Regions from separate parts of the Janthinobacterium sp. GW822-FHT07H10 genome, predicted to be linked through region 3. Evidence: predicted binding sites of a transcription regulator. Region 3 holds the regulator's gene; each other region holds the start of a gene.
What was found. Region 3 encodes sigma-54, which starts transcription at its own class of promoters, with help from an activator protein. Its sites were predicted from a motif close to TGGCANGNAANCTGCTTT; they were not measured.
Positions count from the first base shown of each region.

Region 1: AC1RDJ_RS09165 (EDSAP-1 family PEP-CTERM protein) is a predicted target of sigma-54. The motif match lies at 1,956-1,973, and genes of this name have one in related genera.
Region 2: AC1RDJ_RS23385 (urease accessory protein UreD) is a predicted target of sigma-54. The motif match lies at 1,632-1,649, and genes of this name have one in related genera.

Region 1 covers NZ_JBXAKS010000003.1:307,405-311,667, reverse strand. Annotated here, with positions in the region: gene AC1RDJ_RS09170 (LytR C-terminal domain-containing protein) at 1-807, shown strand, start outside; gene AC1RDJ_RS09165 (EDSAP-1 family PEP-CTERM protein) at 875-1,867, opposite strand; gene AC1RDJ_RS09160 (hypothetical protein) at 2,081-2,455, opposite strand; gene AC1RDJ_RS09155 (hypothetical protein) at 2,606-2,914, shown strand; gene AC1RDJ_RS09150 (dodecin) at 2,979-3,185, opposite strand; gene AC1RDJ_RS09145 (hypothetical protein) at 3,402-4,263, opposite strand, start outside.
Region 2 covers NZ_JBXAKS010000012.1:138,886-143,148, forward strand. Annotated here, with positions in the region: gene AC1RDJ_RS23375 (urease subunit beta) at 1-325, opposite strand, end outside; gene AC1RDJ_RS23380 (urease subunit gamma) at 416-718, opposite strand; gene AC1RDJ_RS23385 (urease accessory protein UreD) at 735-1,601, opposite strand; gene AC1RDJ_RS23390 (EAL domain-containing response regulator) at 1,753-3,957, opposite strand; gene AC1RDJ_RS23395 (sensor histidine kinase) at 4,132-4,263, opposite strand, start outside.
Region 3 covers NZ_JBXAKS010000003.1:67,593-71,855, forward strand. Annotated here, with positions in the region: gene rapZ (RNase adapter RapZ) at 1-99, shown strand, start outside; gene AC1RDJ_RS08055 (enoyl-CoA hydratase/isomerase family protein) at 138-1,223, opposite strand; gene hpf (ribosome hibernation-promoting factor, HPF/YfiA family) at 1,378-1,740, opposite strand; gene AC1RDJ_RS08065 (RNA polymerase factor sigma-54) at 1,810-3,288, opposite strand; gene lptB (LPS export ABC transporter ATP-binding protein) at 3,293-4,048, opposite strand; gene lptA (lipopolysaccharide transport periplasmic protein LptA) at 4,048-4,263, opposite strand, start outside.

The sequences.
Region 1 (4,263 bases), 240 kb from region 3:
CATGACGCCGCCATCGCCCATTGGCTGGCCCTGACGCAGGAAGCGGGCACGCCGCGCCCGCAGCAGGCCTATCTGTTCAGCAATCTCGGCCACGCCTATGCCTTGAGCGGCCGCGATGCGCTGGCCTTGCCCGTGCTGGAACAGGCCTGCCTGCTCGATCCGCTCAATGCGCTGGCCTGGCAGCACCTGGCGCAAGTACTGGAACGGCTGGGGCAGCACGAGCGCGCCGCCGTGATGCGGCGCCAGGCGAACAGCTTGCAAGAGCACGACCCGCGCCGCGATGCGGCCCTGTTGCGCGGCGCGGCGGAACCCGTTGCGCTCGCGCCGGTAGCGGCGGCACCGGCCATGGCGCGCGTGGAAATCACGCAACGCGACGGCATGGCCCTGTTGCGGCGCGTGCCGGCGACGGAGCGCGGCGTCCCCATTGCTGTCGCTGCGCCGGCAACGGCGGCGCTGGCCGGCGCGCCGCGTCCGCGCCTGGAAATCCTCAATGGCAATGGCGTGCCGGGCATGGCCGCCGCGCTGGCGCGCAGCCTGGCCGGCGGGCCCGTGCAGGTGGTGCGCCTGGGAAATGACAGCTCGTTCCAGGTGGCGCGCACGCGCGTCGAATACCGGCCCGCGCAGGAACAGGCGGCGCGCCAGCTGGCCCGCCAACTGGGGATGCCGGTGCAAACCCTGCCCGCCGACTGTCCCGCCAGTGAACTGCGCCTGGTACTCGGGCGCGACTTCGGCGACCCCGCCACCTTGCACCGTTACTATCTGCAGCAGCTGCAACTGGCGCGCCAGGCGCTGGCGCGGCTGGGCTGAAGCGCAGCCGCCCAAGCAAAAACACGCGGCGCCCTGGCGGGCGCCGCGTGTTTTTGCTTGCTGCTAATTATTTGGGTTGCCGCCGCCGCGTGAAGGCCAGGGCCGCCAGGCCCGTGCCTAGCAACAGCAGGGTGGCCGGTGCCGGCACCACGACGATCACGGGATCGATCACGACGATATCGGTGCGCGTGGACTTGGAAAAATTCAAGGTGTAGCTGCCGGCCGCCAGCGCGAAGTTCGACGTCAGAGAAAATTGCGCCAGGCCATTCGTGAAGGCGCGCCCTGTGGACGGATCGTTGGTGCCGGCCGTCATGTTCAGGCTGAACGGATCCAGGCTGCCCGCGCCGTGGTTGCCGTTGATGTCGCTGCCATTGTTGGCGTCGCCATCGGGCGCGAACTGGAAGATCACGCCGTCGGCATTGGCATGCGACAGGCAGCCGACGGGGCTGGCGCTGTTGCACGAGATATTGAAGATATCCATGATCGACACATTGGACTTGTCGCCCATCGCCGTCACGCTGGTGCGCAGGTCGCGCCGTCCCATGAAGCTGAAGGTGATGAAGCCGGCGCTCGACAGGGTCAGGTTGACGGAGCCGGTCAGCGTGTCGCCGGCCGTGGCCGAGGCGGCGCCCACCGTGTTGCGCTGCGCCTCCGAAACGGCCAGCACGGTGGATCCAGTGCCGTTGAGCATGTTGCCGAAGGCGTGGGCATCGCCGCGCGCAAACTCCAGTGCCGTGGTGGGGGCGTAGTGGTTCTGCGGCAGGCCCGTGCAACCGCTGCCGGAACACACTTGCGGCACGTCGGCATTGGCGGCCGGGCCCGTGTTGACGGCGCGCGGATTGACGGCCACGCCGCCCTGGAAAAAGGCGCTGTCGCTGGCGTTGCGGTTGGCGCCGGCCAGCGACAGCGCGCCGGCGCTGGTGGTGATGCGGAAATTGCTCAACTCATTGACGGCCAGGCCGTACGCCCCGGCATGCGCCTGGCCGCTGGCCAGCAGGCTTGCCGCCGCCAGTGCGCCCAGCCAGCCCAGGGTCTTGCTTCGTGTGTGATCGACATTCATCGCAGCCTCTTATCGTGGTCAGTCTCGGAAAATCCGGGGGGATAAAGAATCCAGGACGACTTGCCTGGATTCATCTCGTAGACGGAGATAAGCAGCTTGCGTGCCACACAAGAAAATCCTGTCGAATCAAACGCTTGCGCAAAGCGGGTTGGACTGGTGGAAGCAAAGTGTAAGAATGGCCGACGCCGCTTGCCGGCCGGTCGCTACCGCGCCTCAGGTGCCGCGGTGGTAGCCGAGATGCCCACCGGAATTGCGCGCGCAACCGCAGCCGATGCGCGCCACTTCCTCGCCTGCCGTCAGTTTCCAGTTGGTAATCGTCGTATGCTGCCAGTCGATGTCGCTTTTCTTGACAGGTTTTACCGTCAGGGTGCGCGCTTGCGCATCCGCGTATTCCATCAGCTCCTCGTCGTCGGCGATATCGAAATGGCGGTGGATCAGGGAAATGCCGAAACGCTCGAGTGCGCCGTAGCGCTGCAGCACGTCGCGCAGCTCGCGAAAGCAGGCCACGTCCTCGGGCAGCAAGGGATTGACGGCGGAAATATCGGCGACGGGCTGCCACTGCATGGCGTGGATGTTTAGGCTATCCATGACTGTCTCCTGTGCCCCGTGATGAATGGCCCAGGCCGCCGGAGGGGCGCCGGCACGCCTGGCGAAATGCCCATCGTGGCCGTAAGGCTGCTGCGGCGCTTGCGCCAGATCAAAGGTGCGGCAGTCGACCCTCGCCCGGTAAAATAGGTCATGGCAAACAAAACTCCCACCTTCCCCGGCGCGCGCACGGGCCGCGGCCAGGTCCTGGCCGTGCTGCTGTCGAACCGCGACCAGTCCGGCGCCGAACCGCTGCAAGGCCGCGTCTCGCTGGCCGCCATCGTCAAGGCGTTAAAGCGCAAATACCACTGGCCGATCGAGACGCACAGTTTCCCCGCCAATACGCAGGACGGCCGCGCCAGCTGGGCAACCGTCTACAGCTTGCCGGACAAGGTCATCGAGACCGCGCTGGACAACGGCGGCCGGGAGTGGCTGGAGAGCAGGTCAGTCGCCAGGCGCTAGTGAGAGGGCAAGGTTGGGCCAGGCGCCGCAGCGGGCACGCCGCTGCCGCCCATGCCACATGGCTTTATTCGAGGCGGAAGCCGACCTTCAGCGTGACCTGGAAGTGCGCCACCTTGCCATCGACGATATGCCCGCGCGAATCGGTCACTTCATACCAGTCCATGTGCTTGACCGTGAGCGCCGCCTTGGCAATGGCATCGCGGATCGCCTGATCGCTGCTCTCGGTCGATGTGCCAACCAGTTCGATCAGCTTGTAAGTGTGTGCGGACATGATGTTTCCCCAGTAGGAAAGCCGGACATCGAAAGGTTCTTCTTTGCTAACAAGCACCCATCTTGCGCCTAATCGCAGCCGCAGTCATTACGCAGTGCAGCAATGCGTCGCGTGAGGCTTACCTGAAACAGCGGGCCTGAAACATCGCTGAAGGTAAGGTGTCTGGAAGGCAAAACCGAGTCTGCCATCCAGATGCCGATCAGCAGCTATAGGACATCAACTCGACAGGCGAGCCTTTATTCTGTCTAATATTTCCTGTTGTGGTTTCAGAAAGGCTATCCTCGCTTGCGGCATGCAGTTGGCGGCGACGTAGTCGCTGTATGCACCGTCACGCAAGCCCTTATCGATTGCAACCCGTTTACATTTGTCTGCGATGGCATGTATATTCGAATAGGTGTTGTAATTATATTTCTCTGGATGGGCTATGTAGTTCTCATATTTTTCCTGCATGCTCACTAACTTTTCATTTTCCAGAGCTTTAAATTCTTGCTTGATCAGTATGTCGGAAGTTGATGTGCAATTTTTCTCCAATGGATTGCGATCGCATTGCACACTTCTTTGCAAGGCTCTTTCCGCAGCCATGATCATGAAGTCAGCAGCGCAATAATCTTGAGGGAATTCGCCGCAATCACCCTTGGTTGTGCGTGCTTCTGTCAAAAAAGAGTTAATTTCCTTGGTGGCTGGCGATTGTAGTTTTTGCACGAATTGACTTGTTCCAATTTTCTCCGACAGCGCACCACCGGCTTGGCATTGTGCATATACATCGAGTGCGAACTCGCCAAAATCCGTACTGTTGATTTTGTGTTTGACAGCATCCATCTGAAAATCCTTGAGCCGTCCCGCAGAAGCGTTCAGTGTTGCCTGCAATACTTGTCCCATTTGTGCATGGTATTTTTTTGCATGGCGACTCGTATAAATATCGACTTGCGCGACATATTTCTGACAGCTTGCCGGATCGCCAGTCGTATCTGCAATGACTGGCAGATTGCTCTTTACTCGCTCAGCAATATGCGTCGCAAAGTCTGCCTCCACTTGTTTACAGTAAGACGAATTTTTCCATTCCAGGGCTACCTTCAAT
Region 2 (4,263 bases), on a different contig from region 3:
CCTTTCCCGGTGGGGTGTCCTGCAGTTCGCCCATCACTTCGCCATTGAAGCCGAAGACCTTGCGCTCGCCCGCCAGCGCCACCAGCTCCACCGTGCGCTGCTGGCCCGGCTCGAAGCGCACGGCGGTACCGGCCGTGATATTGAGGCGCATGCCATACGCGCGCCAGCGCTCGAACGACAGCGCCGGGTTGACTTCGAAAAAGTGAAAATGCGAACCGACCTGGATCGGCCGGTCGCCCCGGTTGGCCACCACCACGGTGGCCGTGGCGCGGCCCGCATTCAGGCTGATTTCGCCCTCTTCCAATCTGTACTCGCCTGGGGTCATGTGGGACTCCTTCAAAGATCGCAACGCTTGCCGGCCGGTCGCCGGCGCAAAACAGCCATGGCGCGGATGGCGCCCTGGCCGGTCAGAAAACTACGGTATCGGGTGATGCACGGTCACCAGCTTGCTGCCGTCGGGGAAAGTGGCTTCCACCTGGATGTCGGGGATCATCTCGGCGATGCCGTCCATGACGTCGGCGCGCGCGAGTATCCTTGTGCCGTCCGACATCAGCTGCGCCACCGACTTGCCATCGCGCGCGCCCTCCATGATGGCGGCGCTGATCAGCGCCACCGCTTCCGGGTAATTGAGCTTCAGGCCGCGCGCCAGGCGCCGCTCGGCCAGCAATGCGGCCGTGAAGATCAGCAGCTTGTCCTTTTCGCGGGGAGTCAGGTCCATGTCTTTCCTTTCATCGTCAGGTATTCCAGCTGCGCGGAACAACAGCGTCGCGCCCCAGCAAGGCGGGCCGCAGCAGCTGCCAGGCGGCCAGCATGATGTGGCGCGCCGCCTCGCTGTCGCCGCACAGCAGGCGCACCACCACCAGCGATTTCATCTGCGTGGCGCCAAACGCGGCGCCGGCCGGCACCTTGATCTCGCGCAAGGCGGCCAGCACGGCGGGGACAAGCGGCGGGCCGACGCCGATCAGGGTGGCGCACACGCTGTGGCCGGCCAGGCCCAGCGGGCTGGCCATCAGCGCGCCGCCGGCGGCCAGCACGCCCTGCTCCCACCACAGCAGCTTGCCGCCGCGGCGTATCTGCACGTGCTGGGCGATACTGCCGGTGTTGAACGTTTCGCCCGAGGCGCTGCGGCCCAGGCAGACGATGTCGCAGCCGATGTAGCTGGCGTCCGTCGCCAGCTCCACTTCATGGCGCAGGCGCACGCAAGCCTGGTCGAAGAAGATGCTTTCCTGCGGCAGCCACTCGATGGCCGCGCCGGCGCCGGCGCGCAGCGCGACGTGCTGGCCCGAGACGTGGCCGTTGGCGCGGTACCATTTGGCGGCGCCCGGCGACGTCAGGAAGGCATGCGCGCCGTCGCCCACCGTGGCGTTCACGGCCAGCTGGTCGCCGCCCACGACGCCGCCGGGCGGATGGATGATGATGGCGTGGCAGACGCCTTCGCCTTCCGGATACAGCGGCTTTTGCACGCGCAGGGGGCCGCTGTGGGTACGCTCGACGAGGCGGCTGACGCCGGCGTCCAGCGCAAAGCCCAGGCGCAAACGCGCCTGCCAGGCGCTGTGCGCGCTGGCCTCATGGGGCGTGGCTGGAGAGGTGCTGTCTGGCATGCGGGGCAATCGCGTAAATAAGCAATGACCTAAGCAGGATATGTGCCAGCTTCAAGAGAAGGAATGGTGAGAATGCTGCACCGTCCTGCGGCAGCCGCACCGCAATGGTGCGGCCGGCGCACCGCGGCGCATGCAGGGCGCGGCGGCGTGCTTACGCCACGTCGAGCACGCGCCGTTCGCGCAGCAGCGCCGTGAAGGGCGCGGCGGCCAGCGGGCGGCTGAAATAATAGCCCTGCATTTCGTCGCAGCCGTGCTCCGTCAGGAAATCGACCTGCGCGCGCGTTTCCACGCCTTCGGCGATGACGCGCATGTCGAGGTTGTGCGCCAGCGAGATGACGGAGCGGGCGATGGCCGCGTCGCTGCTGCTGGTGGTGACGTCGTCGACGAAGGATTTGTCGATTTTCAGCACGTCGATGGGAAAGCGCTTCAGGTAGCCCAGGCTGGAATAGCCGGTGCCGAAGTCGTCGAGCGAAATGCCCACGCCGATATCCTTCAGGCGCGTGAGGGCCGCCACGGCCTTGTCCGGATCGCCCATCACCGTGCTTTCCGTGATTTCGATGCCCAGGCAGGCCGGCGCGATGCCGTACTTGCGCAGGGTCGCCTCGACGAACGGCACCGTGCGGTCCTGCGCAAACTGCTTGCCGGACAGGTTGACGGCCACCTTGATGCTGCCCAGGCCCGCGTCGTGCCAGCTGCGGATCTGCGCGCAGACGCTTTCCAGCACCCATTCGCCGATGGCCGTGATCGAGCCGTATTCCTCGGCCAGCGCGATGAACAGGCCGGGCGGCACCTTGCCCAGCACCGGATTGTCCCAGCGCAGCAGTGCTTCCGCGCCCAGCATGGCGCCCGTGCGCAGACACATCTGCGGCTGGTAGTGCACCTCGAATTCATCGCGGCCGATGGCGCCGCGCAGCTGCTGCTGCATGGCCAGGCGGGCGCGGATGTCGCTGCCCATGCGCTCCGTGAAGAAGGCGTAGTGGTCGCGCCCCATTTCCTTGGCGCGCACCAGGGCCGTGTCGGCGTGGCGCAGCAGGTCGTCGAGGCTGTCGCCGTCGGCCGGACACAGGGCGATGCCGATGCTGGTAGTCAGGGCCAGGCGCTCGCCGTCGACGCTGAGCTCCTCGCGCAGGCCGGCCAGGATGGTTTGCGCCAGCGCAAGCGTACGCCCCAGCAGGGCGTCGTCCTGCAGCAGGATCTGGAATTCGTCGCCGCCCTGGCGCGCCACCGTGTCGCCTTCGCGCACGCAGCCCGTCAGGAAGCGCGCCACCACCTGCAGCGCCTTGTCGCCCACGGCCTGGCCGTGCGAGTCGTTGATGTTCTTGAAGCGGTCCAGGTCCAGGCACATCAGCACCACCTGCTGGCCGTCGCGCACGGCGTTCACGCGCGCCTGTTCGAAGCGCTCGCGCATCAGCACGCGGTTCGGCAAGCCCGTCAGCGCGTCGTGGTAGGACAGGAAATCGATCAGGTGCTGCTCGGCCTTGCGCTCGCTGATGTCGAGGAAGACGCCCACGTAATTGACGACGGCGCCGTCCGGGCCATGCACGGTGGAGACGCTGAGCAGGCAGGGATAGGTGTCGCCGCTCTTGCGCCGCGTCTGCACCTCGCCCGACCAGCAGCCGCTGCTGCGCAGTCCCTGGCGCATGGCCAGCAGCACGGCTTCGCCCGTGTACTGCGCGTGCAGGCGCATGATGTCGGTGCCCAGCACTTCCTGCGCCGTATAGCCGGTGATGCGCGTAAACGCGGGATTCGAGGTGACGATGACGCCGGCCGGATCGGTGATCAGGATGGCGTCCTGGGTGGCTTCGAAGACCTGGCCGGACAGGCGCAGCAATTCCTCGTTGGCGCGGCGGATCTGCACTTCGCGCGCCAGCGTGCTGGCCACCTGTTCCAGCTCCGCCGTGCGTTCGGCCACGCGGCGTTCCAGGTTGGCGCGCTCCTGCGCCAGCTGCAGCTGCGCCCGTCCCAGGCGCACGTGGGCGTCGGTGCGGGCGAGGATTTCCTCGGCCTGGAACGGCTTGGCGATGAAGTCGACGGCGCCCAGCGCGAAGCCGCGCACCTTGTCATCCGTATCGTACTGCGCCGACAGGAAGATCACGGGCACCTGGCGCAGCGAGGGAATCTCCTTCAGGCGGCGGCACACTTCAAAGCCGTCGAGGCCGGGCATGCGCACGTCGAGCAGGATCAGCTCCGGCGGGCGCGCCTGCGCCGTCCACAGGGCCAGTTCGCCGTTCGGCGCCTGGCGCACCGCATACCCGGCGCCGCCCAGCAAGTCGCTCAACAGTTTCAGCGAAGCCGGCGTGTCTTCAACGATCAGTACTTCGCCCTTGGCGTTCACTTCCGAAAAATCGCGGTGCATGTAGCAGTTCTCTCAGCTTTGGATGAGGCGCGGCGCGCTGGCGCCGCACTGGACAAGACATTTCTTTGCGGTGAACTACATACCATCATCATAATCTTTATTGCAATTTAGCACCATCCACCAGCGGCACTTTGGCCGTCTTTTCAATCAATTCGATGTTGTCAGTCCACACTTTCACGGCTGCGCCGGCACGTCCTCCGCCTCGAGCAGCGCGCACAGCTGGCGATACTCGTGCCGCTCCAGCATCGCCTGCAATGGCGCCAGCAACGGCCCGGCCGCCGCCGGCAAGGCGGCCAGCAGCTGCGC
Region 3 (4,263 bases):
ACGGGCGGCCAGCACCGCTCCGTGTACATGGCGGAACGGCTGGCGCAGTATTTCAGCCCGAATGAACGCGTCGTCCTGCGCCACCGCGAACGTAGCTAGAACGCCAGGCGACCGCGCGTCGCTTGTATGTGGCCCTGTTAATTCAGATGGCAAAGCGGATGCACTTGCGCCGGCCAGACCGGTGCAAAGAAGCGCGCCACCATGGCCGCATCGACCTCGTCCAGGCTGGCCGGCTGCCAGCGCGGCGCATTGTCCTTGTCGACCACCAGCGCGCGCACGCCTTCGAGCACCTCGCCATGCGCAAAATTGTGGCGCACCAGCGTGCGCTCCATGCGCAGGCAATCGGCCACGCCCAGGTGTGCGCCGCGCTGCAGTAATTCCAGGGTGACCGACATCATCAGCGGCGAGCGCAAACGCATTGCCGCCAGCGCCTTGGCCGCGAACGCACTGTCATCCTGCGCCAGCGATGCCATGATGGCCGCCACGGAAGCGGCACTGAAATGGCGGTCCAGCGCCGTGCGCGCGGCCGCCAGCACAGAGACGCCAGCCTGCGCCTGGAATGGCGCCGCCAGGGCCTTGATGGCCACCGGCAAGCCTTCACCGGGCGTCGACTCGAACAGGGCCGTCAGCGCCTCCATGGCCGTCTCCGGCAGATACACATCGGCCAGGCCTGTATACAGCGCATCGGCCGCGCCGATGGTCAGGCCCGTCAAGCCCAGGTACAGACCCAGCTGGCCAGGCAGGCGCGACAGAAAATAGCTGCCGCCCACATCGGGGAACAGGCCAATATTGACTTCTGGCATGGCCATGCGCGTGCGGCCCGTCACGATGCGCAAGCGGTTGCCGGGGCCGGCCTGCGCCACGCCCATGCCGCCGCCCATCACCACGCCATCCATCACGGCGATATACGGTTTCGGATAGAAATGGATTAAATGATTTAAAGCATATTCTTCTGTAAAGAAATCTTCCAGCAATGCACTGCCACCCTGCGGCGTGGCCCGGCCCGCATCGTAAAAGAAGCGGATGTCGCCGCCGGCGCACAGGGCTTTTTCGCTGCTCGAGCGTATCACCACGGCGTCCACCTGCGGATCGTCGCGCCAGGCCAGCAAGGCGGCACTCATGGTGCGCACCATCTCCAGCGACAGGGAATTCAAGGCTTTCGGGCGGTCGAGCACGATGTGCGCGGTGCGGTTGCGGATGGAGGTGTGGACGAAGTCGCTCATGGCAGGCAGGCAAGAAGTGAAAGTGCCAACATTCTAGCGCCTGCAGGAGCAACCTTGCGTTCGGCCAGGCGATCCGTGCGCAAGGGTGACGGGCGCAAAAAAGGGCGCAAGATGTGCGCCCTTAGTTGATCACAACTGCGAGAAGCGGGTGGCCTTAGACGGCGACGACGGCTTCATCCTCTGAGTTGTCTGGCAGATGCTTGATCGCCTCTTTACCGTGCCCTTGCACTTTGCTTTTGTATTTCATCACTTGCCGGTCCAGCTTGTCGATCAGGGTATCGATCGCGGCATACAGGTCTTGCGCCAGGCTTTCCACATAGACGGTCTTGCCACTCAGACGCAGGTTGACTTCGGCCTTTTGACGCTTTTCTTTCTCTTTGAGGTTGTCCACGGTCAGAATCACGGCGATATCGATAACGTGATCGAAATGACGTTTCACGCGCTCCAGCTTCGTTTGTACGTATTCACGAATGGCTGGTGTCACTTCGAGATGATGTCCGCTGATGGTGAGATTCATACACACTCCTAAAGATGATCGGGTTCGTGCGGTATCCATCGTATCCGGCCCGCAGAGGAACCGAAAAAACTACAAGCACTTACGCAGACTCACTGGCGGAATTTTCAACGCTTCCCGGTATTTGGCAACAGTACGTCGCGCAATCACCATGCCTTGTTCTCCCAGCATGTCCGCAATCTTACTGTCGGATAAAGGATTTTTAGGGTCTTCTGCTCCTGTCAGTTGCACGATCAATGCCCGTATCGCCGTCGATGACGCTTCGCCCCCCGCTTCGGTGGCGACGTGGCTACCAAAGAAATATTTCAACTCGAACATGCCGTGCGGGGTCAGCATGTACTTTTGAGTTGTTACCCGCGAGATAGTACTCTCGTGTAAACCCAGTGTATCAGCTATTTCACGGAGCACAAGGGGGCGCATGGCAACGGCCCCATGCGAGAAAAAGTTCTTTTGTCTTTCTACTATCGCCTGCGCCACGCGCAGGATCGTGTCGAAGCGCTGGCGCATATTCTTGATCAGCCACTTGGCTTCCTGCAACTGTGCACCCATGGCGCCTTCGCCCTTGCCCTGCTTGAGCAGGTTGGCATACATGGCATTGACGCGCAGGCGCGGCATGACGTCATTGTTCAGCGTCACCTGCCAGCCATTGCGCGCGCGCTTGACAACCACGTCCGGCACCACGTAGTCGGAAACGTCGGAGGCGAACACGGCGCCCGGGTGCGGATTGCACAGGCGAATCACGGTCTGCGCCTCGCGCAAGTCTTCGTCGTCGCAATCGAGGGCTTTTTTCAGCTTGTTGAAATCGCGCTGGGCAAACCAGGCCAGGTGCTTTTCCACGATGACGATGGCCATGCGGCGCGTCACCAGGGCGATATGCGGCAAACGCTTGATTTGCAGCGCCAGGCATTCGGAGGCGTTGCGCGCCCCCACGCCTGGCGGATCGAAGCTTTGCAGCAGCGCCAGTGCCGTGCGCAGCTCGTCGGCGTCGATGTCCAGCTCCGCCGGCAGGCGCGCCAGGATGTCGTCGAGCGACTCTTCCAGGTAGCCATTGTCGTCGAGGGCGTCGATGATCAGCTCGACCAGCGCGCGGTCGCGCAATTCTAGCACCGTCACGCGCATCTGCTCCATCAGGTGTTCGCGCAAGGTGCAGTGATGGGCTTCGAGTTGCGGACGGGCATCTTCGTCGTCGGGCGCCTTGCCACGGCTCGCTTCGCTCCAGTCGCTGTCGCCGCCATCCATGGCGGCCGGACTCTCGCCCGCCTCGCCGTCAAACCCATCCGCTTCGGCCGGCGCGGCGGGCGCCTCCTGGCTCGGTGGCTGAGGCGGTGCCTCGGCCGGCGCGGCCGTCGAACTCAAGGCGCCATCGGACAGCAGGCGCAACGAGCGGTCGAGCGGATCGTCGAGACGCTCGAGCAGGGGATTGTCCGTCAACAGCTGCTCTAGCTCCTGGTGCAATTCCAGGGTAGACAATTGCAACAGGCGTATCGATTGCTGCAACTGCGGCGTCAGTGCCAAGTGCTGCGAGGTGCGCAGCTGCAATGATTGTTTCATTGGCTCACATGCGGAAGTGTTCGCCCAGATAGACCCGGCGTACCGACTCGTTCGCGATGATGTCGTCGGGGCGTCCCGACGCCAGCACCGAGCCCTGGTTGATGATGTAGGCACGGTCGCAGATACCCAGCGTCTCGCGTACATTATGGTCGGTGATCAGCACACCGATATTGCGCTCCTTCAAGAAACGCACGATGCGCTGGATTTCGATCACGGCGATCGGATCGACGCCGGCGAACGGTTCGTCGAGCAGCACGAAACGCGGGTCCGTGGCCAGCGCACGGGCGATTTCCACGCGGCGGCGCTCGCCGCCCGACAGCGACAGGGCCTGGTTCTCGCGCAGCTTTTCAATCTGCAAGTCGGCCAGCAATTTATCCAGGCGCTCCTCGATCTCGGCCTTCGTCAACGGACGGCCTTCGACGGTCTGGATTTCCAGCACGGCGCGGATATTGTCTTCCACCGTCAGCTTGCGGAAAACGGACGCTTCCTGCGGCAGATAGGACAGGCCCATCTGCGCGCGGCGGTGGATCGGCAGCCTGGAAATATCCACGCCGCTGATATCGATGGTACCGCCATCCGACGGCACCAGGCCGACGATCATGTAGAACGAGGTGGTCTTGCCGGCGCCGTTCGGCCCCAGCAGACCCACCACTTCACCGCATTCGACTTGCAGCGAAACATCATGCACGACTTGCCGCTTGCCATAGGTCTTTTGCAGCCCGCGGACGATCAGGGTACTGCCGCAACGTGTATTTTCCATTATTTCTTTCCTGGCGCGGGCGCCGCCGGCGCTTTCTCCGCCGCGGGTGCCTTGGTCTTCGGCTGGATCACCATGCGCACGCTACCGGCGCCCGGGGCGCTGGTGCCGCTGTCACTGTTTTCCATCTTGAACACTTCGTTGCGGCTGTCATATGAAATGAAGGCGCCATTGGCCACATCGGTGATTTTCGTGCCTTCCAGGCGCGTCAGCTTGGC